Linked DNA regions of Metabacillus sp. KUDC1714. The protein of the gene in region 2 interacts with the protein of the main gene of each other region in a pairwise test. Links are inferred from orthologs where the notes say so. Each region holds a gene or a part of one and is shown on either strand. Other genes may lie near its edges.

What was found.
Region 1: the proteins of HUW50_RS25625 (region 2) and HUW50_RS10580 interact in binary tests that used the Bacillus subtilis proteins (3 or more experiments, as listed by UniProt). The link is inferred for Metabacillus sp. KUDC1714 from one-to-one orthologs.
Region 3: the proteins of HUW50_RS25625 (region 2) and pknB interact in binary tests that used the Bacillus subtilis proteins (3 or more experiments, as listed by UniProt). The link is inferred for Metabacillus sp. KUDC1714 from one-to-one orthologs.

What each region holds. Positions count from the first base shown.
Region 1 is NZ_CP055263.1:2,216,052-2,219,445, forward strand. The notes cover bases 187-2,963. They hold HUW50_RS10580 (anti-sigma regulatory factor), read left to right. Parts: upstream 187-1,262; coding sequence 1,263-1,664; downstream 1,665-2,963. Other genes in these bases: HUW50_RS10570 (STAS domain-containing protein), read left to right, coding at 187-893; HUW50_RS10575 (STAS domain-containing protein), read left to right, coding at 897-1,259; HUW50_RS10585 (PP2C family protein-serine/threonine phosphatase), read left to right, coding at 1,675-2,682; HUW50_RS10590 (anti-sigma factor antagonist), read left to right, coding at 2,738-2,963. Outside these bases: more of HUW50_RS10570, read left to right, coding at 63-186; more of HUW50_RS10590, read left to right, coding at 2,964-3,070; anti-sigma B factor RsbW, read left to right, coding at 3,067-3,394. UniProt on the Bacillus subtilis protein: Provides the crucial link between the upstream module (communication of environmental stress) and the downstream module (integration of the environmental signals with signals of energy stress) that compose the signal transduction pathway controlling the sigma-B factor.
Region 2 is NZ_CP055263.1:5,552,063-5,556,985, forward strand. What follows is about bases 1,066-3,954. They hold HUW50_RS25625 (serine/threonine protein kinase), read right to left. Parts: upstream 2,963-3,954; coding sequence 2,168-2,962; downstream 1,066-2,167. Other genes in these bases: HUW50_RS25615 (PH domain-containing protein), read right to left, coding at 1,066-1,328; HUW50_RS25620 (sporulation protein), read right to left, coding at 1,380-2,150; HUW50_RS25630 (hypothetical protein), read right to left, coding at 2,963-3,142; HUW50_RS25635 (DUF2515 family protein), read left to right, coding at 3,300-3,954. Outside these bases: HUW50_RS25610 (AAA family ATPase), read right to left, coding at 1-169; more of HUW50_RS25615, read right to left, coding at 714-1,065; more of HUW50_RS25635, read left to right, coding at 3,955-4,412; HUW50_RS25640 (YozD family protein), read right to left, coding at 4,599-4,781.
Region 3 is NZ_CP055263.1:4,255,871-4,260,903, forward strand. What follows is about bases 1,261-4,259. They hold pknB (Stk1 family PASTA domain-containing Ser/Thr kinase), read left to right. Parts: upstream 1,261-1,762; coding sequence 1,763-3,757; downstream 3,758-4,259. Other genes in these bases: HUW50_RS19565 (Stp1/IreP family PP2C-type Ser/Thr phosphatase), read left to right, coding at 1,261-1,769; rsgA (ribosome small subunit-dependent GTPase A), read left to right, coding at 3,894-4,259. Also shown: dual-specificity RNA methyltransferase RlmN, read left to right, coding at 1-1,005; more of HUW50_RS19565, read left to right, coding at 1,011-1,260; more of rsgA, read left to right, coding at 4,260-4,778; rpe (ribulose-phosphate 3-epimerase), read left to right, coding at 4,780-5,033. UniProt on the Bacillus subtilis protein: Protein kinase that is responsible for triggering spore germination in response to muropeptides, signaling bacteria to exit dormancy.

The DNA.
Region 1 (3,394 bases), 3.3 Mb from region 2 along the record:
TAAGTCGGTATAATTAAATAGGGGGATATATTTCTCGTTATATATAAGGAGGAGTTACCATAATGAACAAAGCATCAAACCCATTCTTCGAGTTTATTCAGGTAAATCGCGAAGAATTGATTAATAAGTGGACTGATAGAATGAAAGATCTTGATGATCAAAAAAACTTAACTGTTATATCTGATAAATTATATACAAACATTTGTAATGAATATTTTAATATAGTATTAACTAATGTTAATAGTCTTGGGGAAGAGGTAACTAGTAAAATTGAGTACTTTTCTCAAAAAATTGTTCAGTTAGGTTGGTCATTAAAATACATATCAACTGGATTATCTGAATTGAACAAAATTCTTTTTGAGATGATGACAGTAAATAATACGGAAGAAGAGAAGATGAATCTTGTGTGGGCATTTGATAAATGGATTGCTCCTATTAATAGTGAGGTGCTGCATCAATATGCATCATCTTGGGAAAGAACAGTATCCCTTCAAAAAATAGCTCTTCAGGAATTATCAGCACCATTGATTCCTGTTTTTGATAATATTACGGTTATGCCTTTAGTAGGAACTATAGATACTGAAAGAGCTAAGCGGATTATGGAGAACATTCTACAAGGAGTTGTCAAGCATCGAGCTGAAGTTGTTTTAATCGATATTACGGGTGTGCCAGTTGTTGATACAATGGTTGCCCATCACATCATTCAAGCATCTGAAGCGGTTAGACTTGTAGGTGCAAAATGCTTGCTTGTTGGGATAAGACCAGAAATTGCGCAAACAATCGTAAATTTAGGTATTGACTTAAGCCAAGTAATTACTAAAAATAGTTTACAAAAAGGTATTGAATCTGCGTTAGAGATGACGAATCGTCAAATTGTTTCAATGGAGGAATAGCAAATGAATGCTAGAATACCAATATTAAAGCTATATAATTGTCTACTAATATCCATTCAATGGGAGCTTGATGACCAAACTGCGCTTCAATTTCAAGAAGATCTACTTCATAAGATTCATGAAACGGGAGCGAATGGGGTTGTTATTGATTTAACGTCAGTTGATGTTATCGATTCTTTCATTGCCAAGGTACTCGGTGATGTTATTAGTATGTCAAGGTTAATGGGTGCAAAAGTTGTTTTAACAGGAATACAGCCTGCTGTTGCGATTACATTGATTGAATTAGGCATTCATTTGGAGGATGTTGAAACAGCTTTAGATTTAGAAAAAGGGCTTGAAACATTACAGCGGGAGTTGGGGGAGTAAAGCATGGAAAACCAATCCTGTGTCAAAATTGTCACCGAATGGGACATAGTTGCAGCCCGACAACTTGGTCGGAATGTAGCAAAAGAGCTTGGATTCGGTACAGTTGATCAAGCAAGAATAACAACTGCAATTTCAGAACTTGCTCGAAATATTTATTTATATGCAGGACAAGGCGAAATGCGAATAGATCGCATCTATGACCTAGGTAAAAAAGGTTTAAAAATCACAGCCGTTGATAAAGGGCCGGGAATACCAGATATCCGAAAAGTGATGGAAGATGGGTTTTCGACATCGGGAGGATTAGGTGCTGGATTACCAGGAGTTAGACGATTAATGGATGAATTTGATATAACTTCCTCAGTCGGAGATGGTACAGATATTAAGGCAGTGAAATGGCTTCGTTAGGAGGACATAAATGGATTATCGTGATTTTTTAGAAACGAAATATCGAGAGCTTTTAAGAAATTACTTAAATGAACAAACTGAAACTGCGCTATATCAAGGTCAGAAGTTTAGTAGAAAAACAATCGAACACCAAATACCACCTGAAGAGATCGTCAGTACTCATCGAAACGTCCTGCAAGAACTCTTTCCGGATATCCAAAGTGAGGTTCTTTCTTCATTGGACTTCTTACTAGAAGTGATGATGGGATATGGGCTTGCTTATCAGGAGCATCAGAGCTTGCGTGATCAACAATTAGAAATAAGATCAGAGATTCAGATTGCTGCAAATGTTCAACAAACATTACTTGAAACATCAATACCATCAACAGCTTCATTAGATATTGGGGCAATAAGTATCCCAGCTAAACAGATGAATGGAGACTATCATCACTTTGTTGAAGATGACCAAGGAATCAGTATAGCGGTTGCAGATGTTATTGGTAAAGGGATACCTGCAGCATTATGTATGTCTATGATTAAATATTCGATGGACAGCTTTCCAGAATCACGTAGAAATCCTAATCAAATATTAGAGAACCTGAATAGAGTTGTTGAACGAAATGTAGATCCTAGTATGTTTATTACTATGTTTTATGGTATGTATAATACGATTGACCATATATTTACATATGCATCTGCTGGCCATGAACCAGGATTCTTTTATCATGCTGGGTCCGACTCATTTGAAGATTTGTATACGAAGGGACTAGTTTTAGGAATAGATCAGAACGTTAAATATATTCAGTACCAAAAAAACATAGATCCTGGGGATATGATTGTCCTTTTATCTGATGGTGTAACGGAATCACGGACAGATGATGGGTTTGTTGAAAGGTCTGTTATTACAGATTCAATACGCCAATATAAAGATCTTTCTTCACAAGAAATCGTTGAAAAAATCTATCGAAACTTTGAAAAAATGCAGGATTTTCAACTTAGGGATGATTTTACTTTAATTATTTTAAGAAGAATGGTTTAATGTTTTTCTATTGGGGTATGTAATAACATATTAGTTCTTTCTGAGGTGAAAACGGATGAATATTAAAGTAGATATAGACAAATTAGATGATAAGACGGTTGTTTTTGTTGCAGGTGAAATAGATGCATTCACAGCTCCAAAGCTAAGGGAAGCATTATTACCACTAGCCGAAGAGTTTAAATCAAAATTAATTGTAAATTTGAAAAATGTATCTTATATGGATAGTACGGGTTTAGGGGTATTTGTTGGTTTGTTAAAAATAATAAGAAAAAACGATGGTCATCTAAATCTTGTGGAGCTGTCAGATCGCTTGGAGCGCTTATTTAGTATAACCGGGCTAAATGACATCATTGATATATCTTCAAAATCAGAGGGTGGGGTACAATGAACCAATTAGTAGATTATATTGAAATGAAGGTTCCAGCGAAGCCAGAATATGTAGGAATAATCAGGTTAACCCTTTCTGGAATTGCTAGTAGAATGGGATATTCATATGATGATATAGAGGATTTGAAAATTGCAACTAGTGAAGCATGTACGAACGCTGTGCATCATGCCTATAAGAGTAATGAGGGTGGTGAAGTTGTTGTAGGGTTTGCTCTCTATGCTGACCGCCTCGAGGTAATGGTTGCTGATAATGGTAAAAGCTTTGATTTCGAAAAAGCCAAAAATGAACTTGGTCCTTATTCTGCTTCAAGCCCAGTTGACCAGC
Region 2 (4,923 bases):
TATTTTTTACTATTTGCCAATCCCCAACGGCATTAGTGAGTAATTCTTCATCTATATCAAATACATCAAATTCAGGTAAAAGTTCTCGAAGATGTGGCACTATTGTCGTTTTACCACTCCCACTAGCACCTGTAATAATAAATAAAGGTAGCTTAGCATAATCTTTCATCTATTATCATCACCTTTCAACGTGAAGATTACCTTAAATTGATTTTAATATAATCTTCTCTTACCTACGAGCATATTACACCACATAATTTCCCATTCTAATATTGCCTATCTTAACAATCCTTCAACTATAAATCCTGCATTATTGCTTTATCTAAGGATTCTTTAGAAGCAAAGTTTAGAGGTTCGCAATAGACTTCAATACAATCCCTTATTCAGATATGAAGTGAGGGTTACCACAATTACGGTAACCACATCAACCTATGATTTTGTTACCATCTTTTCTAGCAAACCTCAACCTTAAACCTTTTTTCCTCAAAACCTAGTTTCCATAACTTGATCAAATTTCATGAGCAAAATATTGATGTACATCTTAATAGAGAAATAACTATATATCGTTCAAACGAAACATGCATTTTAGCAAGAATAATTATTCATTAAACAAGTTGTTGCTTTACTTACATTTCTGGAATTAACTATATCAAAAAGACTGACTAAAAATCATGTCAGCCTTCGTACAACGTTTTATTATGAAAGTGCAACTATTAGTTATTAATGTACTTCTCAAATACTTCACCAAAGTCTCTCTCATGGTATTGTTCACGAGCGGAAGATAGCCAATTAAAACCGAATTCAGTAAGCCCTTTGTATGTATCTGAAAGATTATTATCATCTGTTCGAGCATTTTGTAGAACTGCTACGGCCTTATCTAAACTTTGTGTTGCCATATTTAACATAATCTCATTTTCGAAGGTTATTTCAGAAATACGGATAAGCGCTTTGTATAGATCTTTTAATTGTTCAATTTGATCTTTTCTTACATCAATATCAAATGTTTCACTACCAATTGAAAATTTTATTTCTACATCCATATCGATCTTTCCAGCTGTTTCAAGCGCAACTCCTGAAATTTTACGTTGAGAATATGGATATCGATTCAATGTTCTTTTAGATGATGCCGCACTAGCTCCATCTACGTGTATAACAGCAAGGTTCGTGAAGCAATATTCATCAGCTTTTGTTTTTATTAAAAAGTAGATTTTTTCATTATCTTCATGCATAACATAGTCATCAGCATCCGTTTTATCATAATCTGAAGGCTGAATAATTGTTCCAATATCAGATAATCCTAATGCATCAGCAGCTAATTTTTTAAACATCTAATCATCTCCATTTTTAATAATAGTTGTTATTTTCCACTCTATAATTGTTTAACTATGCTTCATTAGTACATCATTGAAGGTAGCTTTAATTGTAGGAAGTTCATAATCTTGTATGGTAAATTGAATCAATGATTCATCCATATCTAATGCTTCTGAGAACAAACCTGCTAGTCCCCTTGCGCGACGATCCACTTCCATAATTACTTCTAGTTTAGTTTCATCAATTTGAAAGAAGATCAACTCAATCTCATCGAATTTACCATAATAAGGACCTGAAGTTGGAACAAACTCGAATTCTTGAATAAACGGTAACCTTTTACGAATTTTATAGGGAGCTGCTTCATTTTTAACCTTTCTTAATTTAAAACCGAGTTGTGAAAATACGCTCATTGCTTCCTCGACCATATCACTTGGCAAAATGTCAATCATATCGCGGTCTGTTGGATCAACTGAGCCTTTTATATCTACTCCAGTTTGAATCCAAACTTTTGAGGAACCGGTACTTATTGGAGTATCCATCGGGATTTTAATTTTAAAAGGAATGGTTTTTAATTCTTCTGGCATTATAACAAAGGGCTCATTTAGCTTAATTGTTGAAATAACAGCTTGTTTATGAATGATTTTATCATCAGATTCTTTTTCATATGTAGTATTGATAGTTAAGTAGATTTCATCAATATTTTGTTCGATGCTACCACCTTTAATCTCAACAATTCCTTCTGCTTCCTCTCCTACTTTAATTGAAGATTGGGAAAGCTTTGTATCTACCTTAGCTGATCCAATTCCAATACTAGCCAAAACCTTGTTAAAAAATGACATATAACTTTCTCCTCCGTTTAAATGCATTCTTTTACATCATTTATTAATAATTGGACCTCTGCATACGGTTCATCCAGTTGAAGCATTTTTCTTAATACTTTTTTTGCGATGGGTGTAAGTTGTAATTCTTCTTCCCAGCTTCTTTTTTTCTTAGAAATTGGTTCAAAAGACGAATAAAGTAAAAACAATAAAAAATGTCCTAAAGCGTAAAAATCACTTTTAAAGGCAATTTCCCGGTACAATTGCTTTTCGAGATGATTGACTTTTTTCTCAATTAGACTTGTTTGATCTTCTAGCTTTCTTGCAAGTCCAAAATCAATAATAAAGTATTCTTTATCATTTTTTAGTATGTTCGGAATTCTTAAATCCCGATGTATAAACCCGAGTTCATGAATATATTTTACCAAATGTAAGATATGGTAAAGCTCATTGAAAGCTGAAGATTCAGTATATGAAATGTTTTCACGGAAGATTATTTCTTCAAATGTACTTCCCTTTTTATGCTCCATTACAATAAATTGTTTGTTATTCTCTTCAAAATGTTCATAAAAGGTCGGAAATGCTGAACAATTTAAAGTTTTTAATATATTTGCCTCACGTTTAAATGAATTCCGACCTGATTCTTCAAGCATTTTGTACTTCCGTAATTGTTTCAATACAAGAAGATTTCCTTGTTGATCATTCACTAAATACGTGTAACCATAGCTTCCTTTTCCGAGCAAATTTACAACAATATATTTCCCACCAATAAGTTCTGCAGTCTTTAAAGGTTTTTCACTAACTTCTATTAGCTTTGAGTAAATCCTCTTCATTTAGCTACTATAGGAACTAAAGAAACCACTTGATTTATGCTTTTTCTTATAATATTGATGGCCATATTTAGATGGATGATTATAGCCTGATTTTCGTTTTTTAAAATCACTTGAGCTATAACGATTATGGGAATGGGAAGTTTTACTTGATATGAGTGATTTAAGTATTTTGCGTAACATGTTTTATCCCTCTTTTCTGCTTTATGTTTATATATACGAATTAAAAGAACAAAGGTTTCACTTTTACATACAATAATACATCAATTATATCGTGAATTTTTAGCAACAGTCATTTTTTAACATTACAATAAAAGTATAAATACAAAGGATGGCTTACATGTTGGGACTATTAAAAACATTTGCTCCGAATCCAAAGGAATACCCTACAGTACAAGAATCTGAACGGATAAAGCTTTACGAAGAGATAAATCAATCATTAAATAATCTAACTCCTGTCTTCACAACACAAACTGAGCGTAATTTAATTAGAGAAATTTACAAGGAAACAGAACAACATAATGTTAATAATTTAACTAGAACAGAAGCATATCTCCGTTTTTTTTCCAAACATAAAGAAATTCATTGGTCATTTCTTGCTCATATGGTGTCTCGTAATGGTGGATACAGTATGACCGACTTAAAAAGCTCGTTGGTCAGCCATTTTTTTGACAATGAGAAAAGGCAGATAATGTTCGACTTTTTAGAGAGAGCAAATGCGCTAATTTTTTATGATGCATATCCCCAATTACTTTTATACGAAAAAAGCAAGAATGAAAACAGATCATACTTTCACTTACTACCCGCTTTTCATATTTCAAAATTTATGATTCCTATCTGGAACTACTTTCTTTCGTCCTCAAATTCTAGCTTATTAACCTTAGCTCTCATTACAAATGAACAAAATTATGTAGAAAAACACTTAATGTCTTCGCAAACAACGAAAAATAAAATCTTTCATACATTACCATATGTTTTGCAGGAAAAAATGGGTCTTACACATGTAATATTCCCTTATAAACGATATCCATTTTTAAGGTATTATAAACTTTCAGGAATTGAAGTTCATGAATTTTCCTCAGTGTCTGAACGAATTCAAATTGGAAAGCAGCTGTATTCAATTCTGTTTTCTAAGCATCAATATAATTCAATATATAGCTTTGCCAATTACTTTGGCCATAGTGGTTCAAGAAGTGACTATTGGCCACATTTATATACAAAGGATAATCATCATGTTCATAAGATCTATAGTCCTTCATTGCCACATGCATGGAACGATGTATCACATTCATTTCCTACAAAACAAGATTGGTTTACAGATATAGCTCAAATAAAATCTTTCGAAATTGGCATAACGATGAATGAAACAGACATAACAAAGGATGTCAAACGTGATTTAAACATGTTATTGGCGCTTGGTAAATTAAAGTTAACTAAACACAAGATTGGCTAGTATCGTCTAGAAAAAATAATTCTAGATTATATTTAGATCGATAGAAACGTAATTTGAACATACAAATGAGACTGACTTAGTATCAGTCCTTTTTCACACATTCAGTATTATGGGGTTTCAACCAAAATACATAGTGATTAGAATTCAGACGTTCCACTATTCAGTCAGCCTCAATGTTATTAACTATTAATCTTCATTCTCAAAATCTAAATCTTCATCAATAATGCATTTGTTTAGAAGGTAATCAAACGTAATATCCGCTAGTTCTTCTAGCTCACTTTCACCAGGAACATACCCTCTTTTTGTGAGCTCATTGTAAAAGAACTCCGCAATCTCCTCTGTATCAATAATCACTTCAATTTCCTTCACAATATCGCCCCCCTTTTATTGTTTATGTCCTTGTAAAAGGACATATGTCACCTTAAAACATTTAATTTTTCATTAAAGGCTAATCTTAATTAAAACAAGACTTAACAGATCTTTATGGACAGTTACCAACATCCTATTTTCT
Region 3 (5,033 bases), 1.3 Mb from region 2 along the record:
GAATGGTTAAAGAATAATGGAGAAAAATCATTCCGAGCAAATCAAATATTTGAATGGTTATATACAAAACGTGCAACTAGTTTTGAGGACATGTCAAACCTTTCAAAAAACCTTAGAACGCTTTTGAGTGAAAACTTTACTTTAACAACACTTAATACTCTTATTCAACAAACATCAAAAGACGGAACAATTAAGTTTCTTTTTGAATTACATGATGGATATTCGATTGAAACGGTTTTAATGAGACATGAATATGGTAATTCTGTATGTGTAACAACTCAGGTAGGTTGCCGGATTGGTTGTACATTTTGTGCCTCAACATTAGGAGGATTAAAAAGAAATTTAGAAGCAGGAGAAATTGTTGCTCAAGTCGTAAAAGTACAACAGGCACTTGATGAATTTGATGAGCGAGTAAGTCATGTTGTTATAATGGGAATTGGTGAACCATTTGATAATTATGATGAGATGATGTCTTTCTTAAAAATTATTAATCATGATAAAGGCTTGAATATAGGTGCTCGCCATATTACTGTTTCAACAAGTGGGATCATTCCGAAGATCTATAAGTTTGCTGATGAAAAGTTACAAATCAATTTTGCTATATCATTACATGCTCCAAATTCGGAATTACGGACTCAACTTATGCCTATTAATAAAGCATATAAATTGCCCGATCTAATGGAGGCTGTAAAGTATTATGTAGATAAAACAGGAAGACGTGTTAGCTTCGAGTACGGACTTTTTGGTGGAGAAAATGATCAAGTTGAACATGCCGAAGAATTAGCAAAATTAGTTAAGGGTTTAAAGTGCCACATTAATTTAATTCCTGTAAACTACGTACCTGAAAGAAATTATGTACGTACACCGAAAGACCAGATTAAGTTATTTGAAGATACGCTTAAAAAGTATGGAGTTAATGTAACAGTAAGAAGAGAACAAGGCCATGATATTGATGCAGCATGTGGACAACTTCGAGCTAAGGAGCGTAAAGAGGAGACGAGGTGACCAAGGTGGATACTTTCTATTTGTCAGATAGGGGAAGAGTTAGACAACATAATGAGGATTGTGTTGGTGTTTTTGAAAACGAAGCTGGTGTGTTGGCGATTGTTGCTGATGGAATGGGAGGTCATCTGGCTGGAGATGTTGCTAGTCAAATGACCATCTCTACCTTTAAAGGATTATGGGAGCAAGTGAAGCATATTGATAGCCCTAAAGATGCTGAGGCTTGGTTTATTGAGAAGGTCTCAGAGGTAAACAAAGCTGTTTATGACCATTCTTTATCGAATCCAGAATGTCAAGGCATGGGAACAACAATTGTTGGTGTAATTATAACCCCAAGCTTCGCGACCATTGGTCATATTGGAGATAGTCGGTGTTATCTATTAAACCACAGTGGTTACAAGCAAGTGACCCAAGACCATTCACTCGTAAATGAATTGGTACGGTCAGGACAAATTTCAAAAGAAGATGCTGAACATCATCCTCGGAAAAATGTCCTTTTACGGGCATTAGGCACAGAACAAACAGTAGAACTTGATCTTTCCACGATTGAATTTGAACAAGATAATGTGCTTTTATTATGCTCTGATGGGTTGTCAAACAAAGTTTCTGATGAAGAAATGCAAGAAGAACTTTTAAAAAGTCATTCTCTTCCGGAAATTGCGAATTCGCTTGTTAAGTCAGCAAATGATAACGGTGGAGAGGATAATATTTCTCTAGTCATTATAAAAAAGACGGCAAATCTTGAATTAGGTGAAGCGCCGTGCTAATAGGTAAAAGAATTAGTGGTCGTTATAAAATTCTAGAAGTTATTGGCGGAGGTGGAATGGCAAACGTCTATCTAGCCAAGGACATGATTCTAGAAAGAGAAGTTGCAATGAAGGTATTGCGATTTGACTTTTCTAACGATGACGAATTTATTAAAAGATTTAGAAGAGAAGCACAATCTGCAACAAGCTTGGCCCATCCTAATGTAGTAAGCATATATGATGTCGGAGAAGAAGATGGGATTTACTATATTGTAATGGAGTATGTAGATGGTCAAACCTTAAAGCAATACATACAGCAGTTTGCTCCTATTCACCCGAGAAAAGCGGTTAACATAATGGTACAGATTGTATCAGCGATCCAACACGCACATGATAATCATATTATTCATCGTGACATAAAACCACATAATATATTGATTGACCATCATGGTAATGTGAAAGTAACAGATTTTGGAATTGCGATGGCACTTAGCTCAACAACAATCACACAAACCAATTCTGTACTAGGGTCTGTCCACTATTTATCACCTGAACAAGCTAGAGGTGGATTAGCAAATAACAAATCTGATATCTATTCAATTGGAATCGTATTATTTGAGTTATTAACTGGACGTTTGCCATTCGATGGTGAATCTGCTATTTCGATTGCCTTAAAGCATTTGCAATCAGAGACACCATCACCGAAAAGATGGAATCCCGATATCCCACAAAGCTTAGAAAATATTATTTTAAAAGCGACTGCAAAAGATTCTTTTCACCGCTATGATTCTGCAGAAGAAATGGAAAAAGATCTTGAAACTGCATTTGATGTAAGTCGGATATCTGAACCTCGTTTTTCAATTCCTGAGGATTTCGAAGCAACAAAAGCAATACCTATTATTACGAATGAAGATATTGAACAAAGTAAAATCGAGGATACAATTGTACATTCCACAATAGATAACCAAAAAGAAGAACCAAAAAAGAATATTAAGCAAAATAAAAAGCTAGCAAAGAAAGAAAAGAAACCAAAAAAGCAAAAAAGCAAACTTGCCATCTTTATTATTACCACTTTTATTATTTTAATCACGGCTAGTGTTGCTGCTTTTACAATAATTCCGCCTATGATGCTACCAAAGGATATCGAAGTGCCTGATGTTTCAGGGGAAACTTATGAAGATGCAGTAGATATTCTCTATGAAAATGGATTTGAAGTTGGAGAACCTGTTCTTGTCTCTGATGAGGAGATAGAAGAAGGATATGTCATCAAAACAATTCCATCAGCTTCAGAAATAACAAAAGAAGGTGCAACAATAACGATTTATGAGAGTACTGGTAAAGAAAAAGTAGTGCTTGATGATTATGTTGGGAAAAATATTGACAGGGTCAAATCAATTCTCGAAATAAAGGGTTTTACCATTGATGTGAAAGAAGAGTCAAATGAAGTGGAGAATGCAGGAACGATTCTAACTCAATCGCCTGAAATAGGGGTAGAAGTAATCCCTTCTGAGGAAACCATAGAGTTTACGGTGAGCTCTGGACCTAAGCTTGAAAAAATCGAGAATTTTGTTGGTAAAAGTAAGTCTCAAGTCGATGAATATGTAAGTTCTAATGGATTTACTTCTATAGAATCTGAGGAATATTCAAATGATATTCCCATTGGCCATCTTATTTCACAATTACCAGAAGTAGGAACAGAAGTCGTTCCTAAAGACACAACTTTGCAGCTTGTATATTCTTTGGGTCCAGAACCTGAACCGCCTAAGAAGGTAGAAAAAACCGTAGAAATTCCATATGAGCCAGAAGAAGAAGGTCAAGAGCTTGTGGTTAAAATTAGTATAGATGATGCTGAGAATTCAATTTCAGAAACCTACGAAGAATTCAAAATAATAGGTCCACAAACTAAGCGGTTGGAATTTATAATTGCTCCAGATGAAAGCGCGTTTTACCAAATTACGATCGATAATAAAGTTGTCGCCTCTGAAACAATTCCATATCCAGAGGAATAAAAGCAGAATATAGTTTTTTATTATGGAATATCACAAGAATATTAATCACAAACTTTTACTATGAATTCTTGTAATGAGCTTTAATAAATCAATAACATATTTAGAGAAACAACAATATTGTTCTAGGAGGTTATTCATGCCACAAGGGAAAATTGTGAAAGCTCTTAGTGGTTTTTACTATGTGCAAGACGGCGAAAGAATGATTCAATGTAGAGGTAGAGGTATTTTTCGGAAAAATAAGATCACCCCACTTGTAGGAGATGAAGTTGAATACCAGGCAGATAATGATCAAGAGGGTTATATACTTGAAATATTTGGCCGTAAAAATGAACTTGTCAGACCACCTATTTGTAATGTCGACCAAGCGATTCTTGTTTTTTCAGCAGTTGAACCTGATTTTAGTCCAGCGCTGCTTGATCGCTTCCTTGTACTGATTGAAGCTAATGATATTGAACCAATTCTGGTTATTAGTAAGGCAGATTTAATTCCATCTGAGGATATAAAAGAAAAAGTGCTTTCGTATGCTAAAGATTATCAAAATGCAGGGTACAAAGTGCTATTAACTTCTACTGTTGAATCTAGTGTAGAACATGACCTACAACCGATTCTAGATAATAAAATTTCAGTTTTTGCTGGACAATCTGGAGTAGGAAAATCATCGTTATTAAATGTTTTAAGACCAGATCTTGATCTAAAGACAGATGATATTTCAACACATTTAGGGAGAGGTAAGCATACGACAAGACATGTAGAATTAATTGCAGCAGGGTCTGGCTTTGTTGCAGATACACCAGGTTTTAGTTCATTAGATTTTACAGGTATTGAGGTTGAAGATTTAACCTACTGTTTTCCGGAAATGAAAGAAAGAAGTGGGAATTGTAAATTTCGTGGTTGCACACATGTGAAAGAGCCAAAATGTGCGATCAAAGAAGCGGTAGATAATGGAGAAATACCGCAATATCGATATGAACATTATTTAACCTTTGTTGAAGAAATAAAAGATAGAAAGCCGAGGTATTAGTATGATAAAAATTGCCCCATCAATCCTATCGGCAAATTTCGCGAAATTGGGTTTGGAGATTAAAGATGTAGAAAATGGTGGTGCCGACTATATTCATGTAGATGTTATGGATGGACACTTTGTACCAAATATTACGATTGGGCCTTTAATTGTGGAAGCAATTCGACCTGTTACAAAGCTTCCTTTAGACGTACACCTCATGATTGAACAACCAGACAGTTATATACATGAGTTTGTGCGTGCAGGTGCGGATAT